DNA from 2 places in the Bradyrhizobium sp. Mp19 genome. Region 2 is predicted to be linked to the other one. Evidence: riboswitches for the same ligand, from Rfam matches in the RefSeq annotation. Region 2 holds a riboswitch; the other holds the start of a gene.

Region 1 (4,003 bases), on a different contig from region 2:
CTTCCGGCGTGATCTGCTTCGGATGCACGAAGTCGAAGCGCAGCCGGTCCGGCGTGACCAGCGAGCCGCGCTGGGCGATGTGATCGCCAAGCACCTGGCGCAGCGCCTCGTGCAACAGATGCGTCGCCGAATGGTTGGCGCGGATCGACGAACGCCTCGCGTGATCGACCTCGAGCTGCAGCGCGGTGCCGACGCCGAGCGTGCCCTGCTCTACCGTGCCGAGATGCACGAACAGATCGCCGGCCTTCTTCTGCGTGTCGGTGACGCGGAACTTGACGCCCTCCCCGGTCAGCACGCCGGTGTCGCCGACCTGGCCGCCGGACTCGCCGTAGAACGGGGTCTGGTTCAGCACGATCGCGCCGCTCTCGCCGGCCTTCAGGCTCTCGACCTCGGCGCCGTCCTTGATCAGCGCCGTCACCGCGCCTTCCGCGCCCTCGGTCTCGTAGCCGAGGAATTCGGTCGCGCCGAGCTTCTCGCGCAGCGGGAACCAGATCGCCTCGCTCGCCGCCTCGCCCGAGCCTGCCCAGGAGGCACGCGCCTTCACGCGCTGCCGCTCCATCGCGTCGGTGAACGACGCCTGGTCGACGCTGATGCCGCGCGACTTCAGCGCGTCCTGCGTCAAATCCAGCGGGAAGCCGTAGGTGTCGTACAGCGTGAACGCGGTGTCGCCGTCGAACATGTCGCCCTTCTTGAGGCCCGCGCTCTTCTCGTCGAGGATCGACAGGCCCCGCGCCAGCGTCTTGCGGAAGCGCGTCTCCTCCAGCCGCAGCGTCTCCTCGATCAGCTTCTCGGCGCGGACCAGATCCGGATAGGCCTGGCCCATCTCGCGGACCAGCGCCCAGACCAGGCGATGCATCAGCGGCTCGCTCGCGCCCAAAAGCTGCGCATGGCGCATCGCGCGGCGCATGATCCGGCGCAGCACGTAGCCACGGCCCTCGTTCGACGGCAGCACGCCGTCGGTGATCAGGAACGCCGACGAGCGCAGATGGTCCGCGATCACCCGATACGACCCAACGTTCTGCTCGTTCGGACCGTGCCCGAGGGTAGACGCGGCGGCATCAATCAGGTTGCGGAACAGATCGGTCTCGAACACGCTCTCGACGCCCTGCAGGATGGCCGCCATGCGCTCCAGCCCCATGCCGGTGTCGATCGAGGGACGCGGCAGCGCCACGCGCTCCTCCTTCGTCACCTGCTCGTACTGCATGAACACCAGGTTCCAGAATTCGAGGAAGCGATCGCCATCCTCCTCCGGGCTGCCCGGAGGTCCGCCCCAGATGTGCTCGCCGCGATCGATGAAGATCTCGGAGCACGGACCGCACGGGCCGGTGTCGCCCATCGCCCAGAAATTGTCCGAGGTCGGGATCCGGATGATGCGGTCGTCCGAGAAGCCCGCGATCTTCTTCCAGTAGCCGGCCGCCTCGTCGTCGGTGTGGTAGACGGTGACCAGCAGCTTGTCCTTCTTCAGCCCGAAATCCTTGGTGATCAGATTCCAGGCGAGCTCGATCGCGCGCTCCTTGAAGTAATCGCCGAACGAGAAGTTGCCGAGCATCTCGAAGAAGGTGAGATGGCGCGCGGTGTAGCCGACATTGTCGAGGTCGTTATGCTTGCCGCCGGCGCGCACGCACTTCTGCGACGTCGTGGCGCGCTGATAGGAGCGCTTCTCGACGCCGGTGAAGACGTTCTTGAACTGCACCATGCCGGCATTGGTGAACATCAAGGTCGGGTCGTTGCGCGGAACCAGCGGCGACGAGGCCACGATCTCGTGGCCATTCCCCTTGAAGAAGTTCAGAAATGTCGACCTGATGTCGTTGACGCTGCTCATGTTCATCCAATCGGAAAAAGGGGCCGGCCAGCCGCAAAAAGGCGTCATTTTCCGGCCGAACGCTTTTAGACATTGCCAGCTGCGGTGTCCAGAAACTGTGCAGGCGGATCATGGGCTTGCCGCGGCAGCACAAAGCCCATTGGATAGTTGCTGCAGCTGCGTTGACAGTCTTGGTGGCGACGTGTTTTCTACCTACCTATACCTAGTCACGTCGGGAGAGACCGGCCTTACCGCCGGCGCCGAAGGAGCAACCGCCCCGGAAACTCTCAGGCAAAAGGACCGCGTGACGTCTGACATCTGGAAAGAGACGCTGGGATTCGCCCTGATGCGTCCGCCGACGGGATAATACTCTCAGGCACAGCGACAGATGGGGCTTTCTGCAGGTTTCTCAAGGGGAAATAGGTCCCCGATGGGAACCGCGAGGGCCCTGTGATGCTTGCACGCGAAACTTCCCCGCTGAAACAGACCCCGCTGCACGCGCTGCACCTGGCGCGCGGCGCCAAGATGGTGCCGTTCGCCGGCTACGACATGCCGGTGCAATATGCGGCCGGCGTGCTGAAGGAGCACCTGCACACCCGCAAGGAAGCCGGCCTGTTCGACGTGTCGCACATGGGCCAGCTCGTGCTGAAGGCCAAATCCGGCAAAGTCGCCGATGCTGCGCTCGCACTGGAAAAACTGGTGCCGCAGGACATCGTCGGCATCGCGCCGGGACGGCAGCGCTACGCGCAATTCACCAACAATGACGGCGGCCTGCTCGACGACCTGATGGTCGCGAATTTCGGCGATCACCTGTTCCTGGTGGTCAACGCCGCCTGCAAGGCCGAGGACGAGGCGCATCTGCGCGCTAGCCTCGCCGACACTTGCGAGATCGTATCGCTGGCCGACCGCGCGCTGATCGCACTGCAGGGGCCGAAGGCCGAATCGGCGCTGGCGAAACTTTGTGCAGATGTCAGTTCGATGAAATTCATGGACGCTGGTCCGCGCCGCGTCGGCGACGTCGACTGCTTCGTCTCGCGCTCCGGCTACACCGGCGAGGACGGCTTTGAGATTTCCGTGCCCGCAGACAAGGTGGAAGCCGTGGTCACCGCGCTGCTCGACAATCCCGACGTGCTGCCGATCGGGCTCGGCGCGCGCGACAGCCTGCGGCTCGAAGCCGGGCTTTGCCTCTATGGCCATGACATCGACACCACGACGACGCCGGTCGAAGGCGCGCTGGAATGGTCGGTGCAGAAGGTTCGCCGCAGCGGCGGCGCCCGCGCCGGCGGCTTCCCGGGCGCCGACAAGATTCTCGCGCAGTTCGCAGATGGCGCCGCGCGCCGGCGGGTCGGCCTGAAGCCCGACGGCCGCGCCCCGGTGCGCGAAGGCGCCGCATTGTTCGCCGATGCCGCCTCGACCGAACAGATCGGCAAGGTGACCTCGGGCGGCTTCGGCCCGAGCCTCAATGCGCCGGTCGCGATGGGCTATCTGCCGACCGCCCTTTCCGCCGTCGGCACCACCGTTTTCGCCGAAGTGCGCGGCCAGCGGCTGCCGCTGAAAGTCGCCGCCACGCCCTTCGTCCCCAATACCTACAAACGCTAAACGCCAAAGGATCGATCCCATGACGACGCTGTACACATCCGACCACGAATGGCTCCGCATCGAGGGCGACGTCGCCACGATCGGCATCACCGACTATGCGCAGTCGCAGCTCGGCGACGTCGTGTTCGTCGAACTGCCCAAGGTCGGCCGCAGCCTGAAGAAGGCCGAGGCCGCAGCCGTCGTCGAATCCGTCAAAGCCGCCTCCGACGTCTACGCGCCGATCACCGGCGAGGTGGTCGAGGTCAACGACGCGCTCGCCGCCGAGCCCGCGCTGGTCAATTCGGACGCCGGCGGCAAGGCCTGGTTCTTCAAGATGAAGATTGCCGACAAGGGCGAGCTCGGCGGCCTGATGGATGAGGCCGCCTACGCCGCGCACACCGCCTGAGAGAATGAAGCAGATTGCCACCACACACTCACTGTCATCGCCCGACTTGATCGGGCGACCCAGTACGCCGCGGCCCTTCAGCTCAATCACTGATGTCCCGGCGTACTGGATACCCCGCTTTCGCGGAGTATGACGGCTGACAACGAGGACCACGTCATGAACGCGCCCTTCAAGCCGATCAACGAAGCCGCCACCGATTTCGTCCGCCGCCACATCGG
Region 2 (4,003 bases):
CGACCTTGCCCCAACGCTGCAGCGAGGCGACGCAGTCTTCCGCGGTGACCGGCGCGCCGTCGTGCCACTTCAGGCCGTCGCGCAGCGTGAACGTATAGGTCAGCTTGTCGTCGGAAACCTTCCAGTCCGCCATCTGCGGCTGGATCTTGAAATTGGAATCCGTCGCCAGCAGCGTGTCATAGATCATGTAGCCATGATCGCGGGTGATGTAGGCCGTGGTCATGATCGGATCGATGACGCGCAGATCCGAGTGCATCACCGCGGTGATGGTCTTGCCCGCGGCCATCGCCTGCGGTGCGAAAGACAATTCCTGCGGTGCGAACGACAGCGCGAGCGCCGTCAACGCAGCCGCTAGCGTGCGGTGTTTCCAACGCGAGATAGGGAACATGCAATCTCTCCTGACGTGTAACTGGTCAAAGCCGGCTTATTCGTTATGCATGCGGTTCGTTATTTAGGCGAACTAACATGCTGTATGGCTTGTGAAATCGAGACTTGCACCAAGCGCCAAGCGCGTCAATCGGTTTCAGGTCGCATCGGACGTACACAAACGAATGAGGCCGCACGCCAGATTCTGGCTTTACAAAATCGTCGGCTGAGATTTTCGTAACGCGCGCGCGATGCCGGCGCCGTCAGAACAACAAGAGAGAACAACGATGAACCCCGCCAATCTCCCCTTTGATTCCGAAACGATGCTGCAGGGCCTGCGCAACTGGGTGGAATGCGAAAGCCCGACCTGGAACGCGGCCGCGGTCGAGCGCATGCTCGATCTCGCCGCCCGCGAGATGGCGATCATGGGTGCGACGATCGAGCGCATCGCCGGACGCCAGGGCTTCGCGGGCTGCGTCCGCGCCCGTTTCCCCCATCCGAAACAAGGCCAGCCCGGCATCCTGATCGCCGGCCATCTGGACACCGTGCACCCGGTCGGCACCATCGAAAAGCTGAAGTGGCGGCGCGAGGGCAACAAGTGCTTCGGGCCGGGCATCTTCGACATGAAGGGCGGCAACTATCTGTCGATCGAGGCGATCAGGCAGTTGGCGCGCGCCTCCTTCACGACACCGCTGCCGATTACCGTGCTGTTCACCCCCGATGAAGAGGTCGGCACGCCGTCGACGCGCGACATCATCGAGGCGGAAGCCGCGCGCAACAAATACGTGCTGGTGCCGGAGCCCGGTCGGCCGAACAACGGCGTCGTCACCGGCCGCTACGCGATCGCGCGCTTCAATCTGGAAGCTACCGGCAAGCCCAGCCATGCCGGCGCGACGCTGTCTTCCGGGCGTTCCGCGATCCGCGAGATGGCGCGGCAGATCATCGCCATCGACGGCATGACCACCGAGGACTGCACCTTCTCGGTCGGCATCGTGCATGGCGGCCAGTGGGTCAATTGCGTCGCGACGACCTGCACCGGCGAAGCGCTCAGCATGGCCAAGCGCCAGGCCGATCTCGACCGTGGCGTCGAGCGCATGCTGGCACTGTCGGGCACCGCCAACGACGTGACCTTCAAGGTGACGCGCGGCGTCACCCGCCCGGTGTGGGAGCCCGATGCGGGCACCATGGCGCTGTATGAAAAGGCAGAAGGCCTTGCGGCGGCGATGGGTCTCGATCTGCCACACGGCAGCGCCGGCGGCGGCTCGGACGGCAACTTCACCGGCGCGATGGGCATCCCCACGCTCGACGGCCTCGGCGTTCGCGGCGCCGACGCACATACGCTCAACGAGCACATCGAGGTCGACAGCCTCGCCGAACGCGGCCGCCTGATGGCGGCGCTGCTGGCGACGCTGGACTGACATCGATTGCACTGCACAACACGTTGGCACTGCCGGATCGAAATTTAGCCTTGTCCATTTTTAAGGCTTCGCCTACGGTCCGGCCGTCCAACGCGACGATGCGGGAGAGATCGAAGCGACAACATTCGTGTTGTTGCCTTCGGCGCCGACGGAGCAACCGCCCCGGAAACTCTCAGGCAAAAGGACCGTATCGTCAGGACGATCTGGAGAGAGACGAACATGGCCGCACATCAAGGGCCATGACGTCCACCGAAGGGGATAGTTCGCTTCTGGCCCCGGCCCGATGCGGATCAAGCTCTCAGGTACCGTGACAGATGGGGCGCCGAATGCCGGTTTCACCGGTGGTTCGGCGACTCTAACCCACGGGAGCCTGAAGACCATCATGCCACATATCGCGATTATCGGCGCCGGCATCACCGGCGTAACGACGGCCTATGCCCTGCTTGAACGCGGCTACAAGGTGACTGTCCTCGACAGGCATCGCTACGCCGCGATGGAAACCTCGTTCGCCAATGGCGGACAGCTTTCCGCCAGCAACGCCGAAGTCTGGAACAGTGCTGCGACCATCCTCAAGGGTCTGCGCTGGATGCTCAGAAGCGACGCGCCGCTGCTGATGAACCCGAAGCCGAGCTGGCACAAATATTCCTGGATCGGCGAGTTCGTCGGCCACATCGGCCGCTATCGCAGCAACACCATCGAGACCACGCGGCTCGCAATCGAAGCGCGCAAGCACCTGTTCTCGATCGCACAGCGCGAGAACATCGCCTTCGATCTCGAGCGCCGCGGCATCCTGCACGTCTATCACGACAAGGCCGGCTTCGAGGCCGGCCTCAAGGTCAACACGCTGCTGCAGCAAGGCGGGCTCGACCGCCGACCTGTGACCCCGGACGAAATCCGCGTCATCGAACCCGCGCTGCAGACAACCTGCTATGGCGGCTTCTTCACGCCGTCGGACGCGACCGGCGATATCCACAAATTCACGCGTGGGCTTGCCGACGCCTGCATCCGCCGTGGCGCGAGCTTTGTCCATGAAGCCGACGTCGACACAATCGCACGCGGCGATGACGGCTTCCGCATCGGCTGGAACGAAGTTGCTTCAGATGATGCTGCGGTCGCGACGCGGCATCAATTGCAAGCGGACGGGATCGTGATTTGCGCCGGCGTGGCGAGCCGCCACTTCGCCAGCCTGCTCAACGACCGCGTCAACGTCTATCCGGTGAAGGGTTATTCGATCACGGTGCAGCTCGATGCGCCGCAAAGCCGGAATGCGGCCCCAACCGTCAGCCTGCTCGATGAAGCTGCGAAGATCGTCACCAGCCGGCTCGGCGCCGACCGTTTCCGCGTCGCCGGCACCGCCGAGTTCAACGGCTTCAACCGGGACATTCGCGCCGATCGCATTCAACCGCTGGTGGACTGGGTGCGACATCATTTCCCAAAGATCGATACGTCGAAAGTCATGCCCTGGGCAGGCCTGCGCCCGATGATGCCGAACATGATGCCGGTGGTTCGCGCCGGACGGATTCCGGGCGTGTTCTACAACACGGGCCACGGTCATCTCGGCTGGACGCTGTCGGCGGCGACGGCGCAGATGGTAGCCCAGGCGATCGACGATTGGCGCGACCTCGACACGCCGCCGATGGCGCCGTCGTTCGGTGCCGGGCTCGATGTGCCCGCCGACGCGCGCAAAGCTGAAATCAATCCACCTTCCAGTGGACTGCTTCGAACTTCACCGGAGGAATAATCGCGGCCAACAGGACTGATTAGCTGCACCGCAAAAACCGCAGCACCGATGGCATGGGACTTGCTCAAGTTCTACCGTGAGTCTGCTACCATCTGTGCTACGGTCTGGTGTGCAACGGTCCCGCTGGGGACTTCATCGACCACAACCCAACGGATCAAATTTGCTCGGATATCTGCTTCGCCGCATCCTCGCCGCCATTCCCGTGATGGGCGTGGTGGCTCTTTTCGTGTTCCTGTTGCTGCGGCTGACGCCGGGCGACCCGGCCGCCATCCTCGCCGGCGACAACGCGACGCCCGAACAGCTTGAACGCATTCGGACCTCGCTTGGTCTGAACGAGCCGATCTACATCCAGTTCTATACCTGGGTCGCCAAGTTGCTGCACGGCGACCTCGGCGTCTCCCTGATCTCGAACAAGCCGATCCTCGAGATGATCGGCCCGCGCCTCGAGCCGTCGATCTCGGTCGCGCTGGCCACCATC

The links. A riboswitch is a leader RNA that binds a small molecule or an ion and turns the genes downstream of it on or off. The one in region 2 is predicted to bind glycine.
Region 1: another riboswitch for glycine. It lies ahead of gcvT (glycine cleavage system aminomethyltransferase GcvT); the one in region 2 lies ahead of QJT82_RS22895 (D-amino acid dehydrogenase).

The regions. Positions count from the first base shown of each region.
Region 1 is NZ_JASAUT010000020.1:71,823-75,825, reverse strand. It holds gene alaS (alanine--tRNA ligase) at 1-1,822, opposite strand, end outside; glycine riboswitch at 2,025-2,113, shown strand; gene gcvT (glycine cleavage system aminomethyltransferase GcvT) at 2,255-3,400, shown strand; gene gcvH (glycine cleavage system protein GcvH) at 3,420-3,785, shown strand; gene gcvP (aminomethyl-transferring glycine dehydrogenase) at 3,942-4,003, shown strand, end outside.
Region 2 is NZ_JASAUT010000021.1:99,274-103,276, reverse strand. It holds gene QJT82_RS22905 (ABC transporter substrate-binding protein) at 1-388, opposite strand, end outside; gene QJT82_RS22900 (M20/M25/M40 family metallo-hydrolase) at 654-1,784, shown strand; glycine riboswitch at 1,876-1,982, shown strand; glycine riboswitch at 1,986-2,100, shown strand; gene QJT82_RS22895 (D-amino acid dehydrogenase) at 2,167-3,525, shown strand; gene QJT82_RS22890 (ABC transporter permease) at 3,686-4,003, shown strand, end outside.